DNA from 4 places in the Peribacillus sp. YIM B13477 genome. Region 4 is predicted to be linked to each of the others. Evidence: riboswitches for the same ligand, from Rfam matches in the RefSeq annotation. Region 4 holds a riboswitch; each other region holds the start of a gene.
What was found. Region 4 has a riboswitch for S-adenosylmethionine ahead of ACFX4H_RS09860 (methionine biosynthesis PLP-dependent protein). Riboswitches for the same ligand answer to the same signal wherever they lie in the genome.
Positions count from the first base shown of each region.

Region 1: linked by a shared signal. The riboswitch ahead of ACFX4H_RS18330 (methionine ABC transporter ATP-binding protein) and the one ahead of ACFX4H_RS09860 (methionine biosynthesis PLP-dependent protein) in region 4 are both predicted to bind S-adenosylmethionine.
Region 2: linked by a shared signal. The riboswitch ahead of ACFX4H_RS13360 (methionine ABC transporter ATP-binding protein) and the one ahead of ACFX4H_RS09860 (methionine biosynthesis PLP-dependent protein) in region 4 are both predicted to bind S-adenosylmethionine.
Region 3: linked by a shared signal. The riboswitch ahead of mtnW (2,3-diketo-5-methylthiopentyl-1-phosphate enolase) and the one ahead of ACFX4H_RS09860 (methionine biosynthesis PLP-dependent protein) in region 4 are both predicted to bind S-adenosylmethionine.

Region 1 covers NZ_JBHZPD010000006.1:136,957-140,078, forward strand. The annotation lists gene ACFX4H_RS18325 (O-acetylhomoserine aminocarboxypropyltransferase/cysteine synthase family protein) at 1-1,114, shown strand, start outside; SAM riboswitch class I at 1,232-1,344, shown strand; gene ACFX4H_RS18330 (methionine ABC transporter ATP-binding protein) at 1,490-2,524, shown strand; gene ACFX4H_RS18335 (methionine ABC transporter permease) at 2,517-3,122, shown strand, end outside.
Region 2 covers NZ_JBHZPD010000003.1:333,578-336,699, reverse strand. The annotation lists gene ACFX4H_RS13370 (nuclear transport factor 2 family protein) at 210-578, shown strand; gene ACFX4H_RS13365 (GNAT family N-acetyltransferase) at 646-1,119, shown strand; SAM riboswitch class I at 1,261-1,372, shown strand; gene ACFX4H_RS13360 (methionine ABC transporter ATP-binding protein) at 1,707-2,729, shown strand; gene ACFX4H_RS13355 (methionine ABC transporter permease) at 2,743-3,122, shown strand, end outside.
Region 3 covers NZ_JBHZPD010000001.1:765,674-768,795, forward strand. The annotation lists gene ACFX4H_RS03845 (carbon-nitrogen family hydrolase) at 1-247, opposite strand, end outside; gene ACFX4H_RS03850 (pyridoxal phosphate-dependent aminotransferase) at 347-1,519, shown strand; SAM riboswitch class I at 1,638-1,791, shown strand; gene mtnW (2,3-diketo-5-methylthiopentyl-1-phosphate enolase) at 1,900-3,122, shown strand, end outside.
Region 4 covers NZ_JBHZPD010000002.1:640,806-643,927, reverse strand. The annotation lists gene metC (cystathionine beta-lyase) at 1-515, opposite strand, end outside; gene ACFX4H_RS09860 (methionine biosynthesis PLP-dependent protein) at 512-1,624, opposite strand; SAM riboswitch class I at 1,711-1,824, opposite strand; gene fumC (class II fumarate hydratase) at 2,151-3,122, shown strand, end outside.

The DNA of each region.
Region 1 (3,122 bases), on a different contig from region 4:
TTTTGAGGAAAGAATGGCCTTATTGGAAGGCGGTATCGGCGGATTGGCAACGGCAAGCGGAATGGCCGCCATCTCACTTTCGATCCTGAATATTGCTGCCGCAGGGGATGAGATTGTTTCAGCCTCTACATTATATGGCGGTACGTATAACCTTTTCGAAAACACTCTTCCTAAATATGGGATCAAAGTGAAGTTCGTTTCTCCCGATGACCCTGAGAATTTTAAAAGGGCGATTACACCAAGAACTAAAGCCATTTTTGCTGAAACGATCGGAAATCCAAGTTTGAGGGTGCTCGATATTGAAGCGGTAGCGGAAATCGCCCACGAAGCCGGCATACCTTTAATCATTGATAATACCTTCGCAACACCGTATCTTTGCAGACCAATTGATTTTGGAGCGGATATTGTCATCCATTCCGCTACAAAATGGCTTCTTGGAAATGGAACGACGCTAGGCGGTGTCATCGTGGATGGAGGAAAATTCGATTGGAACTCGCCAAACTATCCTGGCTTCACGGAGCCTGACCCTAGTTACGACGGTCTGGTATACGCCGAGGCAGTTGGCCCTGCCGCATTCATAACGAAAGCCCGAGTCCAGTTACTCCGTGATTTGGGCCCTACGCTAAGTGCCCAAAGTGCATTCCAGTTTACGCTTGGACTTGAAACGCTGCATGTAAGGATGAAAGAGCATCTATCAAACACCAAGTCTGTCATTCAATATTTAAAAAACCATCCTGCCGTGACCTGGGTTTCACATCCTGGTGATGAGGATCATCCCGATAAAGCCCTTGCGGATAAATATTTGCCAAAGGGAGCTGGATCTGTCGTCACATTTGGGATTCAAGGTAATCGCGAAGCTGGGGCAAAACTTATCAATTCGGTGGAATTATGGTCCCATGTGGCGAATGTAGGGGATGCGAAGAGCTTGATCATCCACCCAGCAAGTACCACCCATCAACAATTGAATGAGGCAGGTCTTGCGAAAGCGGGTGTAAGTGCCGATCAAGTCCGTTTATCGATTGGGATTGAAAATGTAGACGACTTAATAGAAGATTTGGAGCAGGCAATTGAAAAGGCGACGAACATCGTCTCCTTGACTTCCAAAACGCTTTAAGCAAAGTTCCTGTTCATTCTTGTACTAGAAATAATATACATTGCGCTCCTTTTTTATCTATGATAAAATTTCTCCATACTAAAGAACTTAATGATGTACAAATATTCTATATATTAGCTCTTATCAAGAGAGGTGGAGGGATGTGCCCGATGAAACCCGGCAACCGACAAGGTGATTTCCTTGGAAAGGTGCCAATTCACACAAAGTTTAATCACTTTGGAAGATGAGAGGAAGGCCTGATTCTTCACCTGCCTTTCTGCTCATGCAGAAAGGTTTTTTCTATTTTAATTGGGAACATGATAGGAGAAACAGACTAATAATGTAGAGAAATCAACTAAGTTCATAGGTTTTATTGGATAAAAGAGGTGAGGGTTAATGATTACATTGACGAAAGTCAGTAAGCTGTTCCGAACAGGAAAAGGAAACAGTGAGACGATCAAGGCTGTAAATAATGTGAATGTTGAAATAAATAAAGGCGAGATTTTCGGGATCATCGGTTACAGTGGAGCGGGGAAAAGTACTTTGATCAGAATGCTCAATGGATTGGAAACACCGACAGAGGGATCCGTTGTGGTGGCTGAAAAGGAAATTTCAAAAATTAAAGGGGCTCAGCTCCGTAAGGCCCGTCAAGAAATCAGCATGATTTTCCAGCATTTCAATCTATTATGGTCAAGGACCGTTCAGGAGAATATATCTTTCCCGTTGGAAATTGCAGGAGTTTCTAAACCTGAACGCACCAAGCGTGTGAACGAATTGATCAAGTTAGTCGGACTTGAAGGCAGGGAAAAGGCCTATCCTTCGCAATTAAGCGGAGGGCAAAAGCAAAGGGTGGGAATAGCCAGGGCTCTGGCAAATGACCCTAAAGTGCTTCTGTGTGATGAAGCGACTTCTGCTTTGGATCCGCAGACTACCGACTCCATACTCGAATTGCTTGTTGACATCAATAAGCGTTTGGGATTGACGATCGTCTTGATTACGCATGAAATGCATGTAATACGTAAAATCTGCCATCGTGTCGCCGTGATGGAAAGCGGGCAGGTTGTTGAACAGGGTCCTGTCCTGGATGTTTTCAAGAATCCTAAAGAACAAATGACGAAGCGTTTCGTGCAACAGGTAACGGAACCGGAAGAAACGAAAGAAACGATGGACCATTTGCTCGAACGCTATCCAGCAGGCAAAGTGATTCAATTGACCTTTGTAGGTGATCATGCAGAAAGCCCATTGATCACCAAGCTTGTACGTAACTTCGAGTTGGATGTCAATATCGTTCAAGGTAAGATATCCCAAACAAGAAGCGGTTCATATGGAACATTGTTTATCCATCTAGATGGCAAAGAGGATGAAATGCTCCGCGCAATCGAATTCATTAAAGCACAGCAGGTAGGCGTGGAGGTGATTACTCATGCTTGAAGAATTATTGCCGAATGTTGATTGGGAAGACATCATTGAAGCTACGAAAGAAACGCTTTACATGACAAGCGTCTCTGTAGTGGCAACCTTTTTTATAGGCATAATACTAGGATTGATCCTTTTCCTGACAGGGAAGGGTAATATGTGGCAAAACCGGGCTGTCAACGGAGTCATGAGTGCTGTCGTCAATATATTCCGCTCCATTCCATTTCTTATTTTGATCGTGCTGCTCATTCCTTTCACTAAAGCGCTTGTCGGTTCCATGATCGGTGAGAACGCTGCACTGCCGGCACTTATTATCGGTGCTGCCCCATTTTATGCGCGTATGGTTGAAATCGGCCTTCGTGAAATCGATAAAGGTGTAATTGAAGCCGCTAAATCGATGGGAGCAAAAACGAGCACGATCATTTGGAAGGTCCTTCTTCCAGAGTCGATGCCTGCCCTTATTTCCGGGATTACGGTAACATCGATTGCATTGGTTGGATATACCGCGATGGCCGGGGTCATCGGCGCTGGCGGGCTTGGTAATCTAGCCTATTTGGACGGCTATCAAAGAAATCAAAATGACGTTACGCTTGTAGCGACAATCGTTATTCTA
Region 2 (3,122 bases), on a different contig from region 4:
TATTAATAAGAAAATAGGGACGGCAAAAACGGTTAAAAACGAAAAAATGCCGCTGACCGCATATGAGCCAACTGCTAATCGGCAAGCAGCTGGATAAAAAACTTAAATCGCATGGTTCATGAATTACTGAAAATCTACGTATTAATTATTCACGATTTTTCCAATTTCGTTGTTTCGAGGGAAATGGTTGAAAAAGGAGGGCAAGATGAATGGACAGGGAATCTTCATTATTAAAAGAGCATTTGTATCAGCTGGAGGAGAAATTGTTAAAATCTGAAGTTCGTACATCTCCAGAAGTGCTTTCATCATTATTGAAAGATGATTTCTTTGAGTTCGGCAGTTCGGGTAACATATGGACAAAAAGCGATTTTATGGGGCAAGAGGGTGCCGGAGCGGTGAACATGACCCTAAGTCAATTTGAGATGCATCCATTGTCTGATGATACCGTGTTAACTACATACCGGATTTTTGATGAAGATAAGCTGGAACATACCTTAAGAAGTTCAATCTGGAAATGTGCGAATGGAAGATGGCAGATGTTTTTTCATCAAGGCACAAAAACAAAAGGGCCCCTTTAAGCCTTTTATTTATGAAAAAGAAAGTTTTCCCTGCTTGAAAACTATTTCACTAAAATGATAGGGGTGGATGAAGTTGATCTTTCGTACCATTGATACGGACAAAGATAAAGATACTATCATTAAATTCCGGAAAGATTCCTTTATTGTAAGTTTTGGAACTGATGCTGGTTTTGGAGATGAACATGCATATCTGCAACGAATGGAAGAAAGGGTCCGCAAATTTCCTGATGGACAGGTGATCATTGAAAAGGACCAAGAACCGATTGGACAAATGGAACTTCAAATTCGGGAGTACGAAGGAACTGAAATTGGCTATGTGAATCTATTTTACCTTATTCCCGAATACCGCAGTAAAGGCCTTGGCAAGGAATTGGTTCGCTACGCAGAAAACTTTTTCAGGCAATTTAATGTATCCGAATATCACTTAAGGGTTTCTCCGGATAATCAAAGGGCGATTTCTTTATATACGAATTCAGGCATGGTGAAGATAAGGGAAGAAAATGAAAAATACCCTGTATGGAGAATGGGTAAATCATTATAAAAGTAGGAAAATAAAATATATTGATATAATAAAAAAGTATCAATTCACTATATTATGAAACTATTTATAGCGATAAAAAATATGGTTGACTTTAGAGAAAATAGAATATATAGTGAAGGACATAATTAAATACAACGTTAATTCTTATCAAGAGATGTGGAGGGACTTGGCCCTATGATACCTCGGCAGCGGGTTTTTACTTTTGTAAAAATACTGTGCTAATTCCAACGGACGAAAGTTTGAAAGATAAGAAGGAGCTTTTCTTAGATAATTAATTTAAGAGTTTACTCTTTTTTATGTCTAAAAGAGGCCTCTTCTGTCTGATGACGGAAGAGGCCTCTTTTGTTTATTCAAAATGTATATGGTTATTTTGAGAATGGGTGCAATTACTCGTGAGTTTCGCGCAATAATCGTGAGTTTGGTGGATTTACTCGTGAATTTCGCAGACTTACTCGTGAGTTTCACGTAATTACTCGTGAATTTTGCAGTTTCACTCCTGAATTTTAACCCTATCATTATGAAGCGTTGCAAAGCTCTTCTCTCTGGATAAGGAATTCGTATAAATAAACAGCATGGGGGGAGATTGGATGATTGAGTTTCAAGGTGTTAAAAAGATTTATCAAACAAAGAAACAGACTGTCGAGGCTTTGAAGGGCATTGATTTGACAGTGGAAAAGGGGGATATATTCGGGGTAGTCGGTTATAGCGGGGCCGGAAAGAGTACGTTGATCAGATTGGTCAATTTGCTTGAACATCCTTCAGATGGTTCGGTGGTTGTTGGGGGCAAGGATTTGACCAAATTAAGCCCGAAGGAATTACGGGCAGAAAAGAAAAAAATCGGGATGATCTTTCAGCATTTCAACTTGCTAAACTCAAAGACTGTTTTTGATAATATTGCCATGCCGCTGGTTTTATCGGGAACTCCGGCTAAAGAAATCAAAAACCGGGTAGGCGAGCTGTTGGAGTTCGTTGGCTTATCGAGCAAAGCAAAGAGTTATCCGGATCAATTATCCGGCGGGCAAAAGCAGCGGATCGGCATTGCGAGGGCATTGGCTACAAATCCATCGATCTTATTGTGTGATGAAGCTACTTCGGCATTGGATCCACAAACAACGAGTGCAGTTCTGCAGCTCTTAAAAAAAATTAATGAAGAATACAATATTACCATTCTGCTAATCACTCATGAGATGTCTGTCATTCGGGAAATTTGCAATAAGGTAGCGGTCATGGAGGGCGGCTGCGTCGTTGAACAAGGTTCGGTTTTCGAAGTTTTTGCCAAGCCGCAAACGGATATTGCAAAAAACTTCGTGAGAACGGTCATACATGACGAAATTCCACAAAGTTTCTTAAAAAGCATAGGGTCCCATATCCCGATTATTTGGAAAATTAATTTTATTGGAACTACTTCGGGTACTCCTTTACTTTCAACCATCTCGAAGAAGTATGATGTTCATTTAAGTGTCTTATCAGCCAATATTTCTGAAATCCAGGAAACGCCTTTCGGGAATTTGATCATCGAAGTGACGGGGAGCAAAAATGAGGTGGATAAGGCTTATCAATATATTAAAGATGAGGGGATTCTCGTCCAGGAGGTGCAGATAAATGGGTAATACGCTTTGGGGAATGGAAATAACGGCAGAGCAGCTGTTGACAGCTTTCGGTGACACACTTTATATGGTAGCCATCTCATTGGTGTTTTCCGGATTGATCGGGCTTCCGCTCGGTATCCTGCTTGTCATTACAAGAAAGGGTCACATCCTGGAGAATAAATGGATTTTTAATGTATTGAACCCGATCATCAATATATTGCGGTCCGTTCCTTTCATCATCTTGCTTGTAGCAGTTATTCCGCTTACCAGAATGATTGTCGGAAGTGCGATCGGAATGAATGCGGCCATTGTTCCGCTAATCTTTTACGCGGCTCCTTATATTGCCCGGCTTGTGGAAAACTCTCTGTTGGAAGTGGACAAAGGGATTATCGAGGCGGCTCAGGCGATGGGGGC
Region 3 (3,122 bases), on a different contig from region 4:
CGCCGATGATGTGAATCTGGTGTTTCTGTGCCTGTGTTTTAAGAAATTCAATCGTTTTTTCTGCCTCTTGATCAGCAATCTCATTCAGCCTGGTCAAGTCGTATCCGGTTGTCCAAAGCTCTGGTAATATGACGATATCGGGTTGGGACCGAGCTGCTTTTTCCATCCATTGTTCTGCAACCTGAAAATTGATATCTGGTTGCCCGAAAGCTATATCCATTTGAATACAAGCTATTTTCCACTTCATCGTTTAAAACCCCCACATGTAAAAAATGCTTTACAAGACTACGATAAACATATATCATTTGTGACTAGAATTTCAAGAAATTTCAGAGAAGGTGTATAAATGGTGCAATTCGAAAAATCCGGACTGCTTCAGGACCTGCCCAAGCAGTTTTTTGCTTCACTGGTCGCAAAAGTCAATGCAATCACGGAGCAAGGACATGATGTCATTAATTTAGGCCAGGGAAACCCTGATCAGCCGACGCCGGAACATATCGTCAAAAGTTTGCAAACTGCCGCTGAAAAAACGATTAATCATAAATATTCGCCATTCCGGGGACATCAATATTTAAAAGATGCTGCTGCCGTCTTTTATGAGCGGGAATACGGTGTCAAGCTGGATCCGAATAGTGAAGTGGCAATTCTCTTCGGGGGAAAGGCAGGTCTTGTCGAACTTCCGCAGTGTTTATTGAATCCAGGTGATACGATCCTTGTTCCAGATCCCGGCTATCCGGATTATCTTTCCGGTGTTGTTTTAGCCCAGGCAAAGACCGAACTGATGCCCTTGACAGAAGAAAATGATTTTCTTCCGAAATACGATGACATACATAAAGAAGTTCTTGATAAAGCCAAAATGATGTTCTTGAATTATCCGAATAATCCCACAGGCGCTTCTGCAACTGAAAGTTTCTTTGATGAAACCGTCTCCTTTGCAAAAGAACATTCAATTTGTGTGGTCCATGATTTCGCCTATGGGGCGATAGGATTCGACGGAAAAAAACCGATAAGCTTTCTCCAGGCGGAGGGAGCGAAGGATGTAGGAGTTGAAATATACACTCTATCGAAAACATACAATATGGCAGGGTGGAGAGTCGGCTTCGCAGTGGGCAATAAGAGTGTAATAGAAGCTCTTGAACTATTACAAGACCATCTTTATGTGAGTCTCTTCCCGGCGATACAAGAAGCTGCGGCAAGCGCTTTGCTTGACTCACAGACCTGTGTAGGGCAGTTAGTGCAGATGTACGAGGGGCGAAGGAATGTTTTCATTGAGGGATTGAGGGCCATCGGCTGGGATGTCAAAGCTCCAGCGGCATCGTTTTTTGCCTGGCTCAAAGTACCTGAAGGTTTTACGTCCGAGAGTTTTGCTGACTATTTATTAACGCATGCCCATGTAGCTGTTGCTGCAGGGAATGGGTTCGGTGAATTTGGCGAAGGTTATGTCAGGGTAGGGCTACTGACTTCGGAAGAACGGCTGCAAGAGGCTGTGGAACGAATACGGACATTAAACTTGTTTTAATGCAATAAGGCTCACCTTTAAATAGTTAAAACTTATTGACAAAGTAGGAATTACCTGTCAGAATACAAAATAAATTCTTAATCTTTCGATACTTGGATGCAACTTATATATCAGCGTTTTCTTATTTTGAGCAGGTGGAGGGACTAGCCCGATGAAGCCCAGCAACCGACCGTAATTCCATTGTAAAATGGGGCGGAATCCTTCCGCCGGATTTTTTTGAAATCCGCAAGGCACGGTGCTAATTCTTGCAGCCGAGGGCTGGGAGATAAGAAGATGGCTTTTTAAAGCCTCTTCTTTATGAAGGGGCTTTTGCCATTTTGAGACCATCTCAGGTTATTAATGACATCGAGAGTTTACTAACGTGTTATAGGAGTGATCAGATGAGCGAGATAGTCGCTACTTATTTAATTCATGACTTTAATGGAAATCATGAGAAAAAAGCAGAGAGCATTGCCTTGGGTCTGACTGTGGGGACATGGACGGAATTGCCACATTTGGTACAGAAACAACTGGAAAAACATAAGGGGCGCGTCGTATCGGTGATACCCCTACCTGAAGAAGAGAGGGCAAACAGCTACTTTAATCGGAAAGTATACCGTTCGCAGATTAAAATTGCCTATCCGGCAAGGAATTTCTCCAATGATTTACCCGCAATCCTTACGACGGTCTTCGGCAAGCTTTCCTTGGACGGTGAAATAAAACTTATTGACTTGGATTTTGTCGGTGATATTCAAAAAGCTTTTCCCGGGCCGCAATTTGGCATTAAAGGCATAAGGGAAAAAGTTGGCGTATCTAACAGGCCCTTGGTGATGAGCATCTTTAAAGGCGTATTGGGAAGAGACCTAACATTTCATAATGAGCAACTGAGGCAACAAGCATTGGGAGGTGTCGACCTAGTTAAGGATGATGAAATCCTCTTCGACCAGGAACTGACTCCATTTTTCGATAGAATAAAAACGGGAAAAAGAATCTTGAATGAAGTCTATGAAACCGCTGGCCACCGGACTTTATATGCTGTCAATCTATCAGGGAAAACATTTGAATTATTGGATAAGGCAGAGCAAGCGGCTGAAGCAGGGGCAGATGCTTTATTGTTCAACGTTCATACATATGGTTTGGATGTATTGCAGGCCTTGAGTGAACATGATCGTATCAAGCTGCCGATCATGGCGCACCCCGCATATAGCGGGGCATTGGCATCTTCATCATTTTATGGTATCGGCTATCCATTATTGCTTGGTAAATTAGTAAGATTATCAGGTGCGGATTTATCCTTGTTCCCTTCTCCTTATGGAAATGTCGCACTTGAAAAAACGGAGACCTTAGCGATTGCTGAAGCTCTGACAAGAGATGAACTTTCATGGAAAAAAGCCTTCCCTGTTCCTTCTGCAGGCATTCATCCGGGCATGGTTCCAGACCTGATCAAGGATTTCGGGCTTGATAGTGTGATTAATGCCGGAGGCGGAATTCACGGGCACCCTGACGGAGCAGAGGGCGGTGCCAAGGCTTTTCGTTCTGCCGTGGAAGCGGTTCTGGCAGGAAAGGAACTTTCTGAAGCGGCGGCTGAGGAAGAAACCCTAAAAAAAGCTCTTGTGTTGTGGGG
Region 4 (3,122 bases):
CTTAAGGCACCGGCTTTTTTTGCGATATCACATACAGCTTGAATATCGGTCACTTTAAGTAAAGGATTTGAAGGCGTTTCAATGTATATGGCCCTGGTATTTGGCTGAACCGCCGCTTTGACACTTTCAAGGTCTGTCATGTCAACGAAGGTATGCTCAATATTGAAACGGTTCAATACGCTTGTGACCATCCTGAACGTTCCGCCATACACATCTTCGGAAATGACGATATGATCCCCGGCAGACAATAGCAGGAAGGCTGTTGAAATGGCAGCCATACCTGATGAAAAGGCAAAGCCGTGAGTGCCTTCCTCAAGTTCGGCAATGATGTCTTCAAGTGCCTCGCGGGTTGGGTTCCCGCTTCTGCTGTAGTCATATTTGCCGAATTGATCGATATCGGATTGATGGAAAGTCGATGCATGCTGGATGGGGACGCTCACACCGCCCGTTGCCGGATCGAATTTATGTTGATTATGAAGTAATTTCGTTTCAAAGCTAAAATTTTGATCTGTCATCGTAGTGCCTCCCTTTTTACATGTGCGAATGCTTGCTGCAAGTCACCAATCAAATCGTCGCTATCCTCGATGCCAACGGAGAAGCGGAGCAGTCGGTTACAAACCCCGTTTGCCGTTCTGACTTCAAGCGGTATATCGGCATGTGTTTGTGTGGCAGGATAGGTGATGAAGCTTTCAACTCCTCCCAGGCTTTCTGCAAAGGAAATTAATGAGAGCGATTGTAAAAATGGGTTGACCGCCGCTTCATCAATGATGCGGAAAGAAATCATGCCGCCCCGGCCTGGATACAATACGTCCGTAACACAATCATGCTCCGATAAGTAATCTACAAGTATCTTGGCATTCTTTTCATGACGCTCCATCCGCAATGCCAGGGTTTTCATTCCGCGCATCAACAGCCAAGAATCAAATGGGCTCAAGACAGCTCCAGTGCCATTATGATGGAAGGCAAGTGCATCACATAATTCAGCGCCGCTAGCAACGATCAGTCCGGCGAGCACATCATTATGACCACCGAGATACTTGGTTGCACTGTGGATCACAATATCAGCTCCAAGCAAGATGGGTTGTTGAATAAGAGGCGTGTAAAAAGTGTTATCAACGATTAGCAATAAATTATATCGTTTAGCCAATGCGGCAACGGCGCTAATATCCGTTTGCTGCATAAGAGGGTTAGTGGGAGTTTCGATGAAGATGGCTTTCGTGTGAGGAGTGATGGCTTTTTCGATATCCTCCAAACAACAAGTGTTTACATAGTCACACTGCAATCCCCATTTTTTAAAACCTTGTTCTAACAGCCGATATGTACCGCCATAAAGATCTTCACTGACAATCCACGCATCCCCGGATTTAAAAAGGGCGAGTATAGTGGAGATGGCGGCCATTCCTGAACTGCAGGCATAGCCTTGGTCTCCTTTTTCCAGATCGGCGATGGATCGCTCCAATAGCTGGCGGGTAGGGTTACCTGTCCTTGTGTAGTCGAATCCCGTCGATTGACCGATTCCTTCGTGGCGAAAAGCTGTTGAAAAGTATACCGGCGGATTGACTGTTCCTGTCGCCGTTTCACTGCGATTTCCTAATTGAGCAAGATATGTTTCAGGTTTATACATGGTTTTCACTGCTCCTTTGAGTTAAATAAAATAAAAAAAAGTCTTCTTTAAGAAGAAGACTTTGATTAAGTAGGGACGAGTCATTCTTCTTATCTTCCAAGTTCATAAACTTGTGGAATTAGCACCTTTTCATTGGTTTGAAACAAATGAAGGTTGCTGAGGTGTCATCGGGCCATTCCCTCTACCTCTCTCGATAAGAGTTTAGATTATTCAATTTCTTTTGAATTTACTATATATACAAAACGCTGTCAAGGACATTTTGGGGGTGATGATGTGTTTGTGTTCATGGCCAGGTCAATTGAAGCCTAGAGGTGCCTACACTTTATGTGTCAAAAAAGAATATCCAAATTTTCATCTAAATATGAACGGCCTAGGATTTTCCAGAAATATGGAAAGGGTCAGCGGGATATTTTTGCTTTAAAATAATAAAGTTTGTACAATGTATGGAGAGAAAGAATAATCCGACATTATTCATTTCATATGCAAAAATTCTTCAATGAATAGTGCAAACTTAGGAGGAGAATACATGGAATACAGAATCGAACGAGATACGATGGGTGAAGTGAAAGTTCCTGCTGATAAATATTGGGGAGCACAAACTGAGAGAAGCCGTAACAATTTTAAAATCGGTAACGAAAAAATGCCGATTGAATTGGTTCGTGCATTTGCATACGTTAAACAAGCTGCTGCAAAGGTGAACTATGATCTTGGTGACCTTTCCGAAGTTAAAAAGAACGCCATCGTCAAGATTTGCGGCGAAATCCTTGAAGGTACGCTTGATGAACATTTCCCGCTTGTAGTGTGGCAAACGGGAAGCGGTACGCAAAGTAATATGAACGTGAATGAAGTGGTCGCTAACAAAGGGAATGAATGGTTAAAAGAAAATGGTGAATCGGAAATCCTTCATCCGAATGATGATGTTAACAAGGCACAAAGCTCAAATGATACTTTCCCGACCGCCATGCATATTGCAGCCTTTATGGAAGTCGCTGAAAAATTGGTTCCTGCCATCAAAGCACTTCGTGATACATTCGATACAAAAGAAAAAGAATTTTGGGATGTCGTGAAAATCGGCCGGACACATCTTCAAGATGCTACACCATTAACATTAGGACAAGAAATTTCCGGTTGGAAAGCGATGCTCGATAAAGATTTGGCGATGATTGAGGAAAGCAGCCAAAAACTATTGAACCTTGCTCTAGGCGGAACGGCTGTAGGAACCGGAATCAATACAAAGAAAGAATTCCCGGGACTTTCCGCCAAACAAATTGCAGCGGATACAGGATATCCTTTTGTCACATCTGATAATAAGTTCCATGCATTGACTAGCCATAACGAAATCGTCTATGCACACGGTGCTTTGAAAGCATTGGCGGCGGATTTAATGAAAATTGCAAACGATGTCAGATGGCTGGCAAGTGGACCTAGAAGCGGAATCGGAGAAATAGCCATTCCGGAAAACGAGCCGGGCAGCTCCATCATGCCAGGTAAAGTCAAT